Linked DNA regions of Myxococcus xanthus. The protein of the gene in region 1 interacts with the protein of each later gene in a pairwise test. Links are inferred from orthologs where the notes say so. Each region holds a gene or a part of one and is shown on either strand. Other genes may lie near its edges.

What was found.
Region 2: the proteins of lpdA (region 1) and odhB interact in binary tests that used the Escherichia coli proteins (3 or more experiments, as listed by UniProt). The link is inferred for Myxococcus xanthus from one-to-one orthologs.

Annotation. Positions count from the first base shown.
Region 1 is NZ_CP017174.1:5,161,185-5,168,490, reverse strand. What follows is about bases 3,081-5,941. They hold lpdA (dihydrolipoyl dehydrogenase), read left to right. Parts: upstream 3,081-3,742; coding sequence 3,743-5,140; downstream 5,141-5,941. Other genes in these bases: lipA (lipoyl synthase), read left to right, coding at 5,400-5,941; BHS09_RS21215 (hypothetical protein), read right to left, coding at 3,081-3,662. Also shown: imidazole glycerol phosphate synthase subunit HisF, read left to right, coding at 1-406; hisN (histidinol-phosphatase), read left to right, coding at 403-1,182; bifunctional phosphoribosyl-AMP cyclohydrolase/phosphoribosyl-ATP diphosphatase HisIE, read left to right, coding at 1,182-1,790; BHS09_RS21220 (DofB protein), read left to right, coding at 2,058-2,507; more of BHS09_RS21215, read right to left, coding at 2,526-3,080; more of lipA, read left to right, coding at 5,942-6,329; BHS09_RS21200 (dihydrolipoamide acetyltransferase family protein), read left to right, coding at 6,390-7,306. UniProt on the Escherichia coli protein: Lipoamide dehydrogenase is a component of the glycine cleavage system as well as of the alpha-ketoacid dehydrogenase complexes.
Region 2 is NZ_CP017174.1:7,533,931-7,541,375, reverse strand. What follows is about bases 2,215-5,214. They hold odhB (2-oxoglutarate dehydrogenase complex dihydrolipoyllysine-residue succinyltransferase), read right to left. Parts: upstream 4,312-5,214; coding sequence 3,118-4,311; downstream 2,215-3,117. Other genes in these bases: BHS09_RS30960 (2-oxoglutarate dehydrogenase E1 component), read right to left, coding at 4,301-5,214; BHS09_RS30970 (cold-shock protein), read right to left, coding at 2,754-2,960; BHS09_RS30975 (S9 family peptidase), read left to right, coding at 2,215-2,651. In the rest of the region: BHS09_RS30980 (UPF0489 family protein), read right to left, coding at 1-325; more of BHS09_RS30975, read left to right, coding at 447-2,214; more of BHS09_RS30960, read right to left, coding at 5,215-7,189; enoyl-ACP reductase FabI, read left to right, coding at 7,400-7,445. UniProt on the Escherichia coli protein: E2 component of the 2-oxoglutarate dehydrogenase (OGDH) complex which catalyzes the second step in the conversion of 2-oxoglutarate to succinyl-CoA and CO(2).

The DNA.
Region 1 (7,306 bases):
CTTCGGCGCACAGTGCGTGGTGGCCAGCATCGACGCGAAGCGAGACGGCGACCGCTGGCGCGTCTACACCCATGGCGGCAGGAAGCCCACGGACCTGGACGCGGTGGCCTGGGCGCGTGAGTGCGTGGCGCGAGGGGCAGGGGAAGTGCTCCTCACCAGCATCGACCGGGATGGCGCGCGGACGGGCTATGACCTGGCGTTGACGCGGGCCGTGTCGGCGGCGGTCGATGTGCCCGTCATCGCCTCGGGCGGCGCGGGCAGCGCGGCGCACGTCCGGGATGCGTTCCAGGAGGGAGGCGCTGATGCGGCATTGGTCGCGGGCATCCTTCACGACGGCCTCACTACGGTGGGCGCCATCAAGGCGCTGCTCCGCGAGGGCGGCCTTCACATTCGGAGCGTGGCATGACGGACTCTGGAAATCTGATGCAGGCCGCCGCCGAGGTGGCGCGGATGGCGGGTGACGCGGCGTTGGGGTTCTTCCGCGGTGGCATCGCGGTGGACACGAAGTCGGACGGCTCTCCGGTGACGGTGGCGGACCGCACGGCGGAGTCCCGTGCGCGCGAGTGGCTGGAAGCGCGCTTCCCCCAGGACGGCATCCTGGGCGAGGAGTTCGGCGAGACGCGTCCGGGCGCGAAGCGCCGGTGGATCCTGGACCCCATCGACGGGACGAAGACGTTCATCCGCGGTGTCCCCCTGTGGGGCACGTTGGTGGCGTTGGCGGAAGGTGAGCGCATCCTCGTGGGGGCCGCGTACTTCCCCGCGGTGAGTGAGTTGCTGGTGGCGGCGCCGGGGCAGGGCTGCTTCTGGAACGACCAGCGCGCGGCCGTGTCCACGCAGGCGGAGCTGTCCCAGGCAGTGGTGCTGTCCACGGATGAGCGCTTCCCGGTGTACCCGGAGCGCGGGGCCGCCTGGCGAGCGCTCGCGCGGGATGCGGCCGTGGACCGCACCTGGGGGGATTGCTACGGCTACCTGTTGGTCGCCACCGGGCGCGCGGAGGTCATGGTGGATGAGCTGCTGTCCCCCTGGGATGGAGCGGCCTTGCAGCCCATCATCGAGGAAGCCGGCGGTGTGTTCACCGACTGGACGGGGCGGCGGACCGCGTTCGGCGGAAATGGAATCGCCACCAACGCGGCCATGGCGCGCGTGGTGCGGGAGCGGCTCGGCGCCGTGGAGACACGCTGATGTTCGACCTGGACGCGCTCGACTTCGCGAAGGGCAACGGTCTGGTGACGGTCGTCACGCAGGACGCGAGCACCGGTGACGTGTTGATGGTGGCGCATGCCGACCGGGAAGCCCTGGAGCGCACGCTGGCCACGGGGGAGCTGCACTACCGGTCGCGCACGCGCGGCCTGTGGCACAAGGGCGCCACCAGTGGAAACGTCCAGCGCGTGGTGGCGCTCCGCGCCGACTGTGACGGTGACGCGGTGCTCGCGCGCGTGGAGAAGGCGGGCCCGGCGTGTCACACGGGGACGGAGACCTGCTTCGGCCCTGGCCGTTGGGATGCGCTGAGCGCGCTGGATGACACGCTCGCTCGCCGCGCCGCACCGGTGGAGCGGCCCGATGATGCGCCTCCAAGCTACACGCGCCGCCTGCTGGAGGACCGCAACCTGCGCTTGAAGAAGCTGGGCGAGGAGGCCGCGGAGTTGGTGACGGCGTGCGCGGACGCGGATCCGTCACGTGCCGCGGAGGAAGCGGCGGACGTGCTCTACCACGTGCTCGTCGCTGTCCGGCCCCTGGGCCTCTCGCTCGATGACGTGAAGGCGGTCCTCGCCAGGCGCGCTCCGCGCTGAGCCGCCGCGCACGTCCGCTGTACGACAGTATCCGGTGAATCCTGGAGATGACGCGGGCGTATACGTGTTTTCCCTGAGTGTCCGTGTCGGTCCAATTGGATTTGTCCGTTTCCGCTGCAGGACAGGAGCGCGGTGCCGGGCGAAATGAATGCAGGTTCAGGTGTCGTGCACTTCAACGAATGGAGTGTTCCTGCTACAGATCCGACCGCACGGCAGCGTGGCAAGCCGGGCGGGTGCCGGTCAGGCGCTCGCCTCACCGGAGGCATCGTGAACGGCCCTACCTACAAAGCGGAGATCATCGACCGAGTCATCTTCTCCCGCTGGGAGAATCCTCCGACCAAGGAGGACGTGACGCTGGTGCTGGCGCAGATGCAGGAAGCGGCGACGCGGCTCAACACGAACCTCATCTACGTGGGGTCGGTGAGCTCGAAGTCGAAGGTGCCCGACGCGAACGAGCGCACCGTACTCAACCAGTTCCTCATGGATGCCCGCCGCACCTGCGTGGAGCAGGCGTGGCTCATCTATGAAGGCACGGACCTGCAGCACAACCTTCAGCGCGTCATCATCTCCGGCGTGCTCATCCTCACGCGCACCTTCGACAACTTCCTGTCGGTCGCGAAGTCGGGTGACTCCATCGTCAAGGACGTGAGCGCGGTGCTGAAGAAGGACGCCGCGCCACTCTTCACGATGGCCAAGGAGCGCGGCCTCGTCGCCTGACGTCGGTCGGCGGCGCCTTCAGCGGGCGCCGCGGACCTCCAGCTCCTTCAGCTCGGTGTCCGCGCGCTCGGGGAAGACGCTCACGGCGTCCACGTCGCGCAGCGGCACCTGGAGCGGGCACTGCTCCCACTGACCCGTGCCGGTGAAGCGGCACACGGTGGGGTTGACGAAGGCGAAGTCCTTCTCCGGGTCCTTCAGTCCCACGCCTTCCGGTGTCCGGACGATGGCCCGCACCGTTCCCGGGCCCGTGGCGCGGATCCTCATCGATACGAGCTGCTTCAGCGTGGGTGCGTAGCTGGCGCGCAGCGCTCCGTCCGCCGCCCAGCGCTCACTCTTGAGCGCCTTGCCGACCGGAACCCCGGTGTTCTCGTCCCGGTCGAACGCCTGGAAGCCGGGCTCGGTGCCTTCAATCCGGTCCGGCTTCATGGCGCTCGTCTCGGGAGGAATGGGCACCGCGGCCAGGGCGACCAGCGCGGGCGTGGGCGCCACGAGGTTCACAGCGGCGGCGCGCAGCAGCGCGTCATCCAGGAAGCCTGCCTGCGAGCAGCGGGGCGCCAGCTCCCCGGTGAGCGCGAGCACCGGGGGCCGCACGGTGAGGTCTGACTGGGCCGCGGGTGCGAGCCCCAACTGGACGAGCGAGGCACATGCCCCTCCCAGGCCCGGCCCCGCATGCTCCAGGTTCCATTTCGCGCTCGCGATGTCGGCATTCGACCCCACCGCGGCACTCAGCAGGGCCTGCCCCACGGCCCGGGCGCACGAATTGGCGGCGGGCGGGCAGCGTTCACACAGGCTGGTCAGCAGGCCACGCAGCGGTGTGGCTTCTCCCTCGGATAAGGGCGAGCGGGCGTCCAGGGCCACGCCCAGCGCGCAGGCGCGGACGGGCGGCTGACGGCATGCGTCGAGCTGCTGGCGCGCTTCGTCCAGGACCCGGGTGTCCTGGGGCGTGCGGAGGGCGCTTTCGAGGGCCCGTTCCAGCGTGAGGCACTCGGGGGCGGAGGAGGGGACGGGGGCGCCGGCCGGGGCGTCACCCGCCTGGGCCATGCGCTCGGGCCGGGCACCGGGCGCTTCCTCCTGGTGCGTCACACACCACAGGCGCCCGAAGGCGATGAGTGCTGCCAACATCAAGAGGAGGGTTCGGAGCGGGAAACGGCGCACGAGCAAACTCCTTGATTCCAACCGGGACCGGGGGTTATCAGCCCCACCGGGTTCCATCCGCAATAATTACGGAGGCGTGCGTGGCTGAGACGTTCGACGTGGTGATCATCGGTTCGGGCCCCGGCGGCTACGTGGGCGCCATTCGCGCGGGTCAGCTGGGCCTGAAGACGGCCATCATCGAGAAGGACAAGCGGTTGGGCGGCACCTGCCTCCACCGCGGCTGCATCCCGACCAAGTCCCTGCTGTGGACCGCGGAGCTGTTCCACCACGTCCGCGAAGCGGCTGACTTCGGCGTTGATGTGAGCAGCCCGGCCATCAACTGGCCCAACGCGATGAAGCACAAGGACAAGATTGTCACCAAGGGTGCCAACGGCATCGACTTCTTGATGAAGAAGAACAAGGTGACGGTGGTGAAGGGCCACGGCCGCATCGCCGGCAAGGGCAAGGTGGAGGTCACCGCCGCGGACGGCTCCAAGCAGGTCCTGGAGGCGAAGAACATCATCATCGCCACGGGCTCGGTGCCCAAGTCCCTGCCCAACGTCCCCGTGGACCACAAGCGGGTGCTGAACAGCGACTCCATCCTGCAGATCGACCGCGTCCCCAAGAGCATCATCGTCCTGGGCGCTGGCGCGGTGGGCTGTGAGTTCGCCTCCGTGTTCAACCACGTGGGCAGCAAGACCTCCATCGTGGAGTACCTGCCCGCGCTGCTCCCCATCGAGGACGCGGACATCTCCAAGGAGCTGGAGAAGATCTTCAAGCGCCGCGGCATCGACGTGCACACCGGCTCCGCGGTGGAGAAGGTGGAGCACACGGCGGACGGCGTGCGCGTCACCATGAAGGTGGGCAACGAGACCAAGACGCTGGAGGCGGAAATCCTCCTGTCGGCGGTGGGCCGCTCGCCGGTCACCGAGGACGTGGGTCTGGACAAGACGAACATCCAGGCCGAGCGCGGCTACATCAAGGTCGACTCGATGCTGCGCACCTCCGAGCCGAACGTCTACGCCGTGGGCGACATCATCCCCACGCCGATGCTGGCGCACATGGCCAGCGCGGAGTGCGTGGTGGCGGTGGAGCACATTGCCGGGAAGAACCCGCAGCCCATCAACTACGACCTGACGCCGTCGGCCACCTACTGCTACCCCGAGGTCGCCTCGGTGGGCCTGACGGAGAAGAAGGCCAAGGAGCGCGGCTACGACGTGAAGGTGGGCATCGCTCCGATGGGCGCCGTGACCAAGGCCGCCATCTCCAACGAGGCCACCGGCATGATCAAGATCGTGTCGGACCGGAAGTACGACGAGGTCCTCGGCGTGCACCTCATCGGGCCGCACGCGACGGAGCTGCTGGCCGAGGCGTGTGTCGCGCTGAAGCTGGAGATCACCACCGAGGAGCTGGCCAACACCATCCACGCGCACCCGACGCTCTCGGAAATCGTGCACGAGGGTGCCGAGGCCACGCTGGGCCACCCGCGCCACTTCTAGGCGGCGGCGCCTCGCTTGAAGTCCCAGGGGCCGTCCCGGTGTGCCGCGGACGGCCCCTCGTATTTCCGGCCCCCGCGGCCGCGCGAGGTGACGGTCCCCTGCCTGGCCGCCCTCACGGGTGCTCCTGTGGCCTGTCCCCAGGCGACGGGGGCATTAGTAGAGAGGCGACAACTGGCGGACGACTGGTGGATGCTGACGCCTCGCGTCAGTGGCTTCCGCTTGAACGTCCTCCGTCCAACCCATAGAAGGCCCGCGATCCATGGCGACTCCCGACCGGTTCCCTCTCCCCCAGGTGACTGAGACCACCCGCAAGCCGGAGTGGCTGAAGGTGCGGCTCCCGCACGGAGAAGGCTACGAGCGGGTCAAAGCCATCGTGAAGCGCACCAAGCTGGCCACGGTGTGCGAAGAGGCCCGCTGCCCGAACATCGCCGAGTGCTGGGGCGGTGGCACCGCCACGGTGATGCTGATGGGCGAGGTGTGCACGCGCGCGTGCCGCTTCTGCCACGTGAAGGTCGGCGCGCCGCCGCCGTTGGATCCGATGGAGCCCATCCATCTGGCCCAGGCGGTGAAGGAGATGGACCTGGAGTACATCGTCGTCACGTCCGTGAACCGGGATGACCGGCCGGATGGCGGCGCCAGCCACTTCGCCTCCGCCATCCGCGAACTGCGTCGGGAGAGCCCGCGCACCATCGTCGAAGTGCTCATCCCGGACTTCAAGGGCGTGGAGAAGGACCTGACCACCGTGGCCGAGGCCAAGCCCCACGTGGTGGCGCACAACGTGGAGACAGTGGAGCGCCTCACGCCGACGGTGCGTGACCGGCGCGCGAAGTACCACCAGTCCCTGCGCGTGCTGGAGTACCTCAAGAACCGCCCCGAGGGCCTGTACACCAAGACGTCCGTCATGGTGGGCCTGGGGGAGACGGACGCGGAGCTGGAGCAGACGTTCAAGGACCTGCGCGACGTGGGCGTGGACGTGCTGACGCTGGGCCAGTACCTGCAGCCGTCTCAGTACCACCTGCGTGTGGAGCGCTTCGTGTCGCCCGCGCAGTTCGAGGCGTACAAGACGCTGGCCGAGTCCTACGGCTTCCTCTACGTGGCCTCCGGTCCGCTGGTGCGGTCCAGCTACCGGGCCGCTGAGTTCTTCATGAAGGGCCTGATGGAGCGCGAGCGGCTCGAGCGGCTCGGCTGACCTGTGACGCTCCGATTCATGGCTTGACCCAACACCCCTGCTTCCCGGAAAGACGACTCCATGGCGATCTTCGAATTCAAGCTCCCCGACCTTGGTGAAGGCGTGATGGAAGGCGAGCTGGTGAAGTGGCACGTGAAGGCGGGGGATTCCGTCAAGGAAGACCAGGTGCTCGCCGAGGTGATGACGGACAAGGCCACCGTCACCGTGCCCGCTCCCAAGGCGGGCCGTGTCGTGAAGACGCACGGCAATGAAGGCGACATGGCGAAGGTGCACCAGCTCCTCGTCACCCTGGAGGTGGAGGGCGATGCGCCGGCGCAGGCCGGTGGTCATGGCGAGGCCAGCGCGCCGGCGGCGGCTCCCGTGGCCGCGGCGGGTGGCCATGGCGGTGGGGCGCCTGCCTCGGCGTCCAAGGTGCTGGCCACGCCGGTGACGCGGCGGATGGCGCGCGAGCACGGGCTGGACCTGGCGGCGATTGCCGGCACGGGGCCGCAGGGCCGCGTGACGAAGGCGGACGTGGTGGCGGCGCTGGAGGGTGGCGAGAAGAACGTCGTCGCGGCTCCGGCCGAGCAGAAGGCGCGTCCCGCGGCTCCTGCCGTCAGCTCGGGCGCGGCGGACGAGCGCGTTCCGCTTCGGGGCCTGCGCAAGAAGATCGCGGAGAAGATGGTGCGGTCGAAGTTCACGGCGCCGCACTTCGCGTTCGTCGAGGAAGTGGACGCCACGGAGCTGGTGGCCCTGCGCGCGCGGCTGAACGCGCAGCTGGCGGCGGCCGGTGAGAACACCAAGCTCAACTACCTGCCGTTCATCATCAAGGCGACGGTGGCGGCGCTGAAGAAGTTCCCGCACCTGAATGCGAACTTCGATGAGGCGTCGCAGGAGCTGGTGGTCCGCGGCGAGTACAACATCGGCATGGCGGCGGCGACGCCGGACGGTCTCACCGTTGCGGTGGTGAAGAACGCGGACCGGCTGACGCTGGCCGA
Region 2 (7,445 bases), 2.4 Mb from region 1 along the record:
CCAGCCCGGCCTCCATGGCCGCGAGGATGTGGTCGTAGTTGCGGACGTCCAGGGACCAGCGGGCATGTTCATCCAGCGCGCGCAGCCCGGCCGTGCGGTCCGGCACGGCCGCGGGAGCCCGGGGCACCACGGTGTCCAGGTGCCGGTCCAGCGTCACCAGCAGGGCGGGGCCCTCCGTGTCACCCAGGGCGCAGGCCCAGGCGGGGAGGGCGAGCCGGTGCGGGTCGAACACGTAGGCGTCTTGGGGGCCGCGTCCTCCGCCCAGGCCCAGGCGGATGATGCCGGCCAGGCGCAGGTGCCGCGGAGCGTCGTCTTCCGTTTCCATTGCGTCGGGAATCCTCCAGCACGCCAGGCGTTTGCTCCGGCCGCGAGGCCGCCGAGTGTAGGCTGCTCCGCACCTTTCCACGAAAGGAGCCCCGCCCTTCCGCGCGGGGATTCGACGACGCATGCGCCACGTCCTCACCGCCGCGCTCCTGTTTGCGAGCGCTTCGTCCTTCGCCCAGGAGCAGAAGCCCCTGACCATGTCCAAGACGCAGCGGTCGCAAGACCCCTTCCTGCGCCAGTTCTCGGAGACGCGCCGCTTCATGAGCGGCCGGCCCGGCGGCGTGCGCATTTCGCCCGACGAGAAGAGCATCCTCTTCCTGCGCACCCAGCCCACGTCCAACGTGCAGACGCTCTACGCGTTCGACGTGGAGAGCGGGCAGACGCGTGAGCTGCTCACGCCCGAGGCCATCCTCAAGGGCGCCGAGGAGACGCTCACCCCCGAGGAGAAGGCCCGCCGTGAGCGCATGCGCGTCAGCGCCCGGGGCTTCACCAGCTTCCAGGTGTCCGAGGATGGCAACCGGCTGTTGGTGCCCCTGTCCGGCCGCCTCTACGTGGTGGACCGCGCCAACGGCAAGGTGACGGAGCTGAAGACGGGGCCGGGGACGCTGGACCCGCGCTTCTCGCCGGACGGCAAGCAGGTGGCCTACGTGCGGGACAACGACGTGTACCGCATCGACGTCGCCGCCAACCGCGAGCAGCGCGTCACCAAGGGCGGCACCGAGACGAAGTCGCACGGAGTGGCCGAGTTCGTCGCCCAGGAGGAGATGGGCCGCTTCACCGGGTACTGGTGGAGCCCGGACGCGAAGTCCGTCGCCTACACGGAGTCGGACACGTCGGACGTGGAGAAGCTCACCATCGTCGACGTCATGCACCCCGAGCGCGGCGGCGAGGAGTTCGCATACCCGCGTCCTGGCAAGGCCAACGCCAAGGTGCGCCTGGGCATTACCCCCGTCACCGGCGGACGCACCGTGTGGGCGCAGTGGGACGCGGCGAAGTACCCGTACCTGGCCACCGTGACGTGGCCCAAGGGCGGCCCGCTCACCGTGCTGGTGCAGAACCGCGAGCAGACCGAGCAGAAGCTGCTCGCGGTGGACCCGCGCACGGGCAAGTCGCGGGAGTTGCTCACGGAGAAGGACGACGCCTGGCTCAACCTGGAGCAGGCCTTCCCGCTGTGGCTGGAGGATGGCAGCGGCTTCCTCTGGTACACCGAGCGCAACGGCGGCCCGGAGGTGGAGCTGCGCAAGGCGGATGGCTCGCTGGCGCGCACCGTGGTGAAGCCGGACGCGGGCTTCCGCTCGCTGGCGCGCTACATCCAGAAGGATGACACGCTCTACTTCAATGGTGGCCCCAACCCTACGCAGAGCCACCTGTGGCGCGTGAAGGCCGGTGGCGCGCCGGAGAAGGTGACGACGGGGCTCGACATCGAGTCGGGCTCGGTGTCCAAGAGTGGCGGGCTGGTGGTGATGAACGGCCAGGGCCTGAAGTCCATGCCCAAGGTGCAGGTGGTGCGCGGCGACGGCACCCGCGTGGGCGAGCTGCCCTCGGTGGCGCAGGAGCCGCCCTACACGCCCAACGTGGAGCAGCGGCAGGTGGGCCCCGAGCGCTTCTGGACGTCCCTGGTGCGCCCGCGCAACTTCAAGCCCGGCCAGAAGCTGCCCGTCATCGTCGAGGTGTACGGCGGCCCCACCACCACCGTGGTCCACAAGAGCATGGCCGCGCACCTGATGTCGCAGTGGGTGGCGGACCAGGGCTTCCTCGTGGTGAAGATTGACGGCCGGGGCACCCCGCTGCGCGGCGCGAAGTGGGAGCGCGAGGTGAAGGGCGACTTCGCCGGCGTCACGATTGATGACCAGGCCGCCGCCATCCAGGCGCTGGCGAAGGAAGTCCCGGAGATTGATTTGTCCCGCGTGGGCATCTCCGGCTGGAGCTTCGGCGGCTACATGGCCGCCCTGGCCGTGCTCAAGCGTCCGGACGTCTTCAAGGCCGGCGTGGCCGGCGCCCCGGTGGTGGACTGGCTGGACTACGACACCCACTACACCGAGCGCTACCTGGGGGTGCCGCAGCAGAGCCCGGAGGCCTACGAGAAGAGCTCGCTCTTGACGTACGCGAAGCAGGACAAGCCCATGGGCAAGCTGCTGCTCATCCACGGCACCGCGGACGACAACGTCTACTTCTTCCACACGCTGAAGCTGAGTGACGCGCTCTTCCGCGCCGGCAAGCCGCACGACCTGCTGCCGTTGAGCGGCCTGACGCACATGGTGCCCGACCCGCTCGTCACCGAGCGCCAGTGGGAGCGCGTCATGGACCACTTCAAGCGCAACCTGTAGGCCGCGCGGCCCCAGGGTTTGAAAAACCAGAGGCCCGGTCCCCAGGTGTGGGGCCGGGCCTCTTGTCATCGGCCAGTCCGGAGGGAGTGGCTGACGGACGCGTTAGCCAGCGGCGCGGACGTTCTGCGCCTGGAGGCCCTTGGGGCCACGGGTGACTTCGAACTCCACCTTCTGGCCTTCGGCCAGGGTGCGGAATCCGTCCATGTTGATGGCGGTGTGGTGGCAGAACACGTCTTCACCGCCGCCGTCCTGGGTGATGAAGCCAAAGCCCTTCGCGTCGTTGAACCACTTCACGGTACCGGTTGCCATTGCACGTCCTTCAGTCTTGCGGGGCGGCGCGAGGAGAGCCGCCCGTTCTTCCCGCCCCCCGACAACCGGGAGACACTCCCAGTTGTAGTGAAACGGCCGGCTGGAAGTCCAGCCGGCCGCCCGGAATGCAAGTCTTGCCCGGATGCCGGGCCTGAAGTCAGACGTCCAGGAGCAGCCGCTCCGGGTCCTCGATGCACTCCTTCACGCGCACCAGGAACTGCACGGCCTCGCGGCCGTCGACCAGCCGGTGGTCGTAGGTGAGCGCGATGAACATGATGGGCCGAATCACGACCTGGCCGTCGCGGGCCACGGGGCGATCGACGATGTTGTGCATGCCCAGGATGCCCGTCTGCGGCGGGTTGAGGATGGGCGTGGACAGCATGGAGCCGAAGATGCCGCCGTTGGTGATGGTGAAGGTGCCACCCTGGAGGTCGGACAGGGCCAGCTTGTCATTGCGCGCCTTGGTGCCCAGCTCGCCCACGGACTTCTCCAGCTCCGCCAGGCCCTGCTTGTCCGCGTTGCGCACCACCGGCACCACCAGACCGCGGCTGCCGCTGACGGCCACGCCGATGTCGTAGTAGTGCTTGAAGATGACGTCCTCACCGTCGATCTCCGCGTTGATTTGCGGGAAGGCCTTGAGGGCCTCGACGGAGGCACGGATGAAGAAGCTCATGAAGCCGAGCTTCACGCCGTGCTTCTGCTGGAACTTGTCGTTGTACTTCTTGCGCAGGGCCATCACCTCGCCCATGTCCACCTCGTTGAAGGTGGTGAGCATGGCGGCGGTGGACTGGGCCTGGATGAGGCGCTCGGCCACGCGCTTGCGCAGCGGCGTCATCCGCACGCGCTCCTCGCGGGCGGCGTTCGGGCGGGGGCCGGTGGGCTGCGCCGGGGCGGCGGGGGCGGCCGGGCGGTTGAGCTGACCCAGCACGTCGTCCTTGTGCACGCGGCCACCAGCGCCGCTGCCCTTCACCTGGGAGATGTCCACCCGGTTCTCCTCGGCCACCTTGCGCGCGGTGGGCGTGGAGCGCGCGTCGGACGCGGCGGGCGCCTCGGCGGCGGGAGCGGGCGCGGCGGCCGGAGCCGCGGCGGCGGGCTTGGCGGCGGGAGCACCGGCACCCGCATCGAGGAGGCCGAGCACCTCGCCCACGCGGACCTTGTCGCCCTCCTTGAAGGCGATGCTGGACAGCGAGCCCGCGGACGGGGCCGGCACGTCGATGGTGACCTTGTCGGTCTCCAGGACGACGAGCGGCTCGTCGGCGGTGACGGCGTCACCCGGCTTCTTGTTCCACTTGCCGACCACGGCTTCGGTGATGGATTCGCCCAGGGGCGGCACTTTGATTTCAACGGCCATTCTTGGTCCCTCGGAGGATGGCTTCCTCGATGATGAGCTGCTGCTCGTATTCGTGTGTCTTGGGGAAGCCCGTGGCGGGGCTGGCGGCTTCGGCGCGACCGATGTAACCGATCTTCACCTGCTGCTTCGACTGCGTGGAGGCCAGGTCGTGCAGGCGGGGGAACATGAAGTGCCACGCGCCGGCGTTGCGCGGCTCTTCCTGCACCCACAGGAGCTCGGCGAGCTTCGGCATCTTCGCGATGAGCCCCGCCAGCACGTCGGAGGAGAACGGGTAGAGCTGCTCCAGCCGGACGATGGCGATGCTCTCGTCCTTGCGCTCGTCCCGCGCCTTCACCAGGTCGTAGTACACCTTGCCGCTGCACAGCAGCAGCCGCGTCACGCCCGCCGGGTCCACCCGGTCCATGATGACTTCCTGGAAGGTGCCCGTGGCCAGCTCGTCCACCTTGCTGGTGGCCTCCGGCCGGCGCAGCAGGCTCTTGGGCGACATGATGACCAGCGGCTTGCGCACCGGGCGCAGCACCTGGCGGCGCAGCAGGTGGAAGATCTGCGCGGGCGTGGTGGGGTAGCAGACCTGGATGTTGTCCTCGGCGCACAGGTCCAGGAAGCGCTCCAGACGCGCGCTGGAGTGCTCCGGGCCCTGGCCTTCGTAGCCGTGCGGCAGCAGCAGGGTGAGGCCGCTGAGGCGGCGCCACTTGCTCTCACCGGCGGCGATGAACTGGTCGATGATGATCTGCGCGCCGTTGCCGAAGTCGCCGAACTGCGCTTCCCAGGCCGTCAGACCGTCCGGCACGTCCAGGCTGTAGCCGTACTCGAAGCCGAGCACGCCCATCTCCGACAGCGGGCTGTTGTAGACGTGGAAGCCGTTCTTGCCCTTGCCGCTGACGAACTGGCGCAGCGGGACGAACTTCTCGCCCGTCTTCACGTCGTGCAACACCGCGTGGCGGTGGCTGAACGTGCCGCGCTCGCTGTCCTGGCCGGTGATGCGGATGTTGTAGCCCTCGGAGAGCAGCGTGGCGTAGGCCAGCGACTCGCCCTCGCTCCACTGCAGCTCGCCGCTGTCCAGCATGCCCAGGCGCTTCTTGATGACGGTGCGCTCCACGTCGCGGTGGACGTTGAAGCCCTCCGGCAGCGTGGACAGCTTGCGCAGCGCATCGCACAGCACCTGCTTGTCCACCGCGGTGGACACGTCCGGCGCGCTCTTCAGCGAGCCGCCCTGGTAGGGCTTCCACAGGCCCTCCAGCGCGCTGGGCTCCTTGAACTGGCTCTCCTGGCGCGCGCGGGTGAGCGCCGCGTCGAACTCCTGCTGGCAGCGCTGCTTGATGGCCTCCGACTCCTCGGCCGGAATCTTGTTCTGCGCCGCCAGCTTCGCCGCGTAGAGCGTGCGCACCGTCGGGTGCTTGCGGATGATGTCGTACATCGCCGGCTGCGTGAACGAGGGCTCGTCACCCTCGTTGTGGCCGTAGCGGCGGTAGCAGACCAGGTCGATGACGACGTCCGTCTTGAACGTCTGGCGGTACTCCGCCACCAGCTGCGCGATGTGGACGCAGGCCTCCGGATCATCCCCGTTCACATGGAAGATGGGGATGTCCAGCATCTGCGCGATGGCGGTGGAGTAGAGGGACGAGCGCGAGTCGTGCGGGTCGGTGGTGAAGCCGACCTGGTTGTTGATGACGACGTGGACCGTGCCGCCCGTGGTGTAGCCCTTGAGGCCGGACAGGTTGAGCGTCTCCGGCACCACGCCCTGGCCGATGAAGGCCGCGTCGCCGTGGATGAGCAGCGGCATCACGCCGGTGCGCTCGGTGTCGCCGCCGCGGTCCTGCTTGGCGCGCACGCGGCCCTCCACCACCGGATCCACCGCTTCCAGGTGGCTGGGGTTGAAGGCCAGCGACAGGTGCAGCTTGCGGCCCTGGCGCGTGGTGTGGTCCGACGAGAAACCCATGTGGTACTTCACGTCGCCGCGGCCCAGGTAGGCCTGCGGGTTCCGGGGACCGTCGAACTCGCTGAAGATCTGATCCGGCTGCTTGCCCAGGATGTTCGTCAGCACGTTGAGGCGGCCGCGGTGGGCCATGCCGATGACGATCTCCTTCAGGCCCATGCCGGTGGCCACTTCGCCCAGCGCGTCCAGCATGGGGATGAGCGCCTCGCCGCCGTCCAGGCTGAAGCGCTTGGCGCCCACGTACTTGGTGTGGAGGAAGTGCTCGAAGCCCTCCGCGTAGGACAGCTTGGTGAGGATGTGCCGGCACTCGTCCGGGGAGAAGTCGGTGCGGTTCTCGTTCGACTCCATCCGGTGCATCAGCCAGCGGCGGCGCTGGCTGTCGAGCATGTGCATGTACTCGACGCCGATGGTGTCCGTGTACGTGCGGCGCAGGCGCGCCAGCAGGTCCGCCAGGCGCACGCGCTGCTCGCCGAACACGCCGTTGGTCTCCACGAGCTGCTGGGCCTCGGCGTCGGTGAAGTGGCTGTCATCCACCAGGGCCACGTCCGCCACGTGCTCCAGCGCCGGGCGCGGACGGCCGAGCGGATCCAGCTTCGCGCGCAGGTGGCCACGCAGGCGGAACGCGAAGATGACGTGATCCACGCGCGCCTGCAGCGAGATGTCCTGGACGGTCTGCCCGGGCACGGGCGCGGCCACCGGTGCGGCCTGCGGCGCCGCCGGGGCCTTGGGCGCGGCGCCCTTGCCTCCCTTGGCCGCCGCTGGAGCCGCTACCGGCTCCAGCAGCCTGGTGCTGAAGATGGGTCGGCCGGCGCCGTTGCTGCGGTCGAAGACCTCTCGCCAGCTTGCATCCACGCTGGCGGGGTCCTCCAGATAAAGGGCGTAGAGGCCCTCGATGAAGTCGATGTTGGCGCCGGAAAGGAACGTGTCCTGGAAATTCGCCATGGCGGTGTCGTCTTTTACTGGATGGGCGCCCCGTTGGGGGGTTTTCGCAGCAACTTTTGTAGCGCCCGGCCGCTGGCCGATAAGCCGCACCTGTTGCCGTGGAGCAGGTGGATTCATGCCCTGGGTGAGTGCAACTTCAACCGTTCCGCCCAGAAGGAATGGTAGAGAACGCGTTTCCTGTCTTTCCCCTTCCGCAACGAGGCTGTCTCCATGCTGCTCCAAGGCAAGAAGCTGCTCATCACCGGGGTGCTCACGC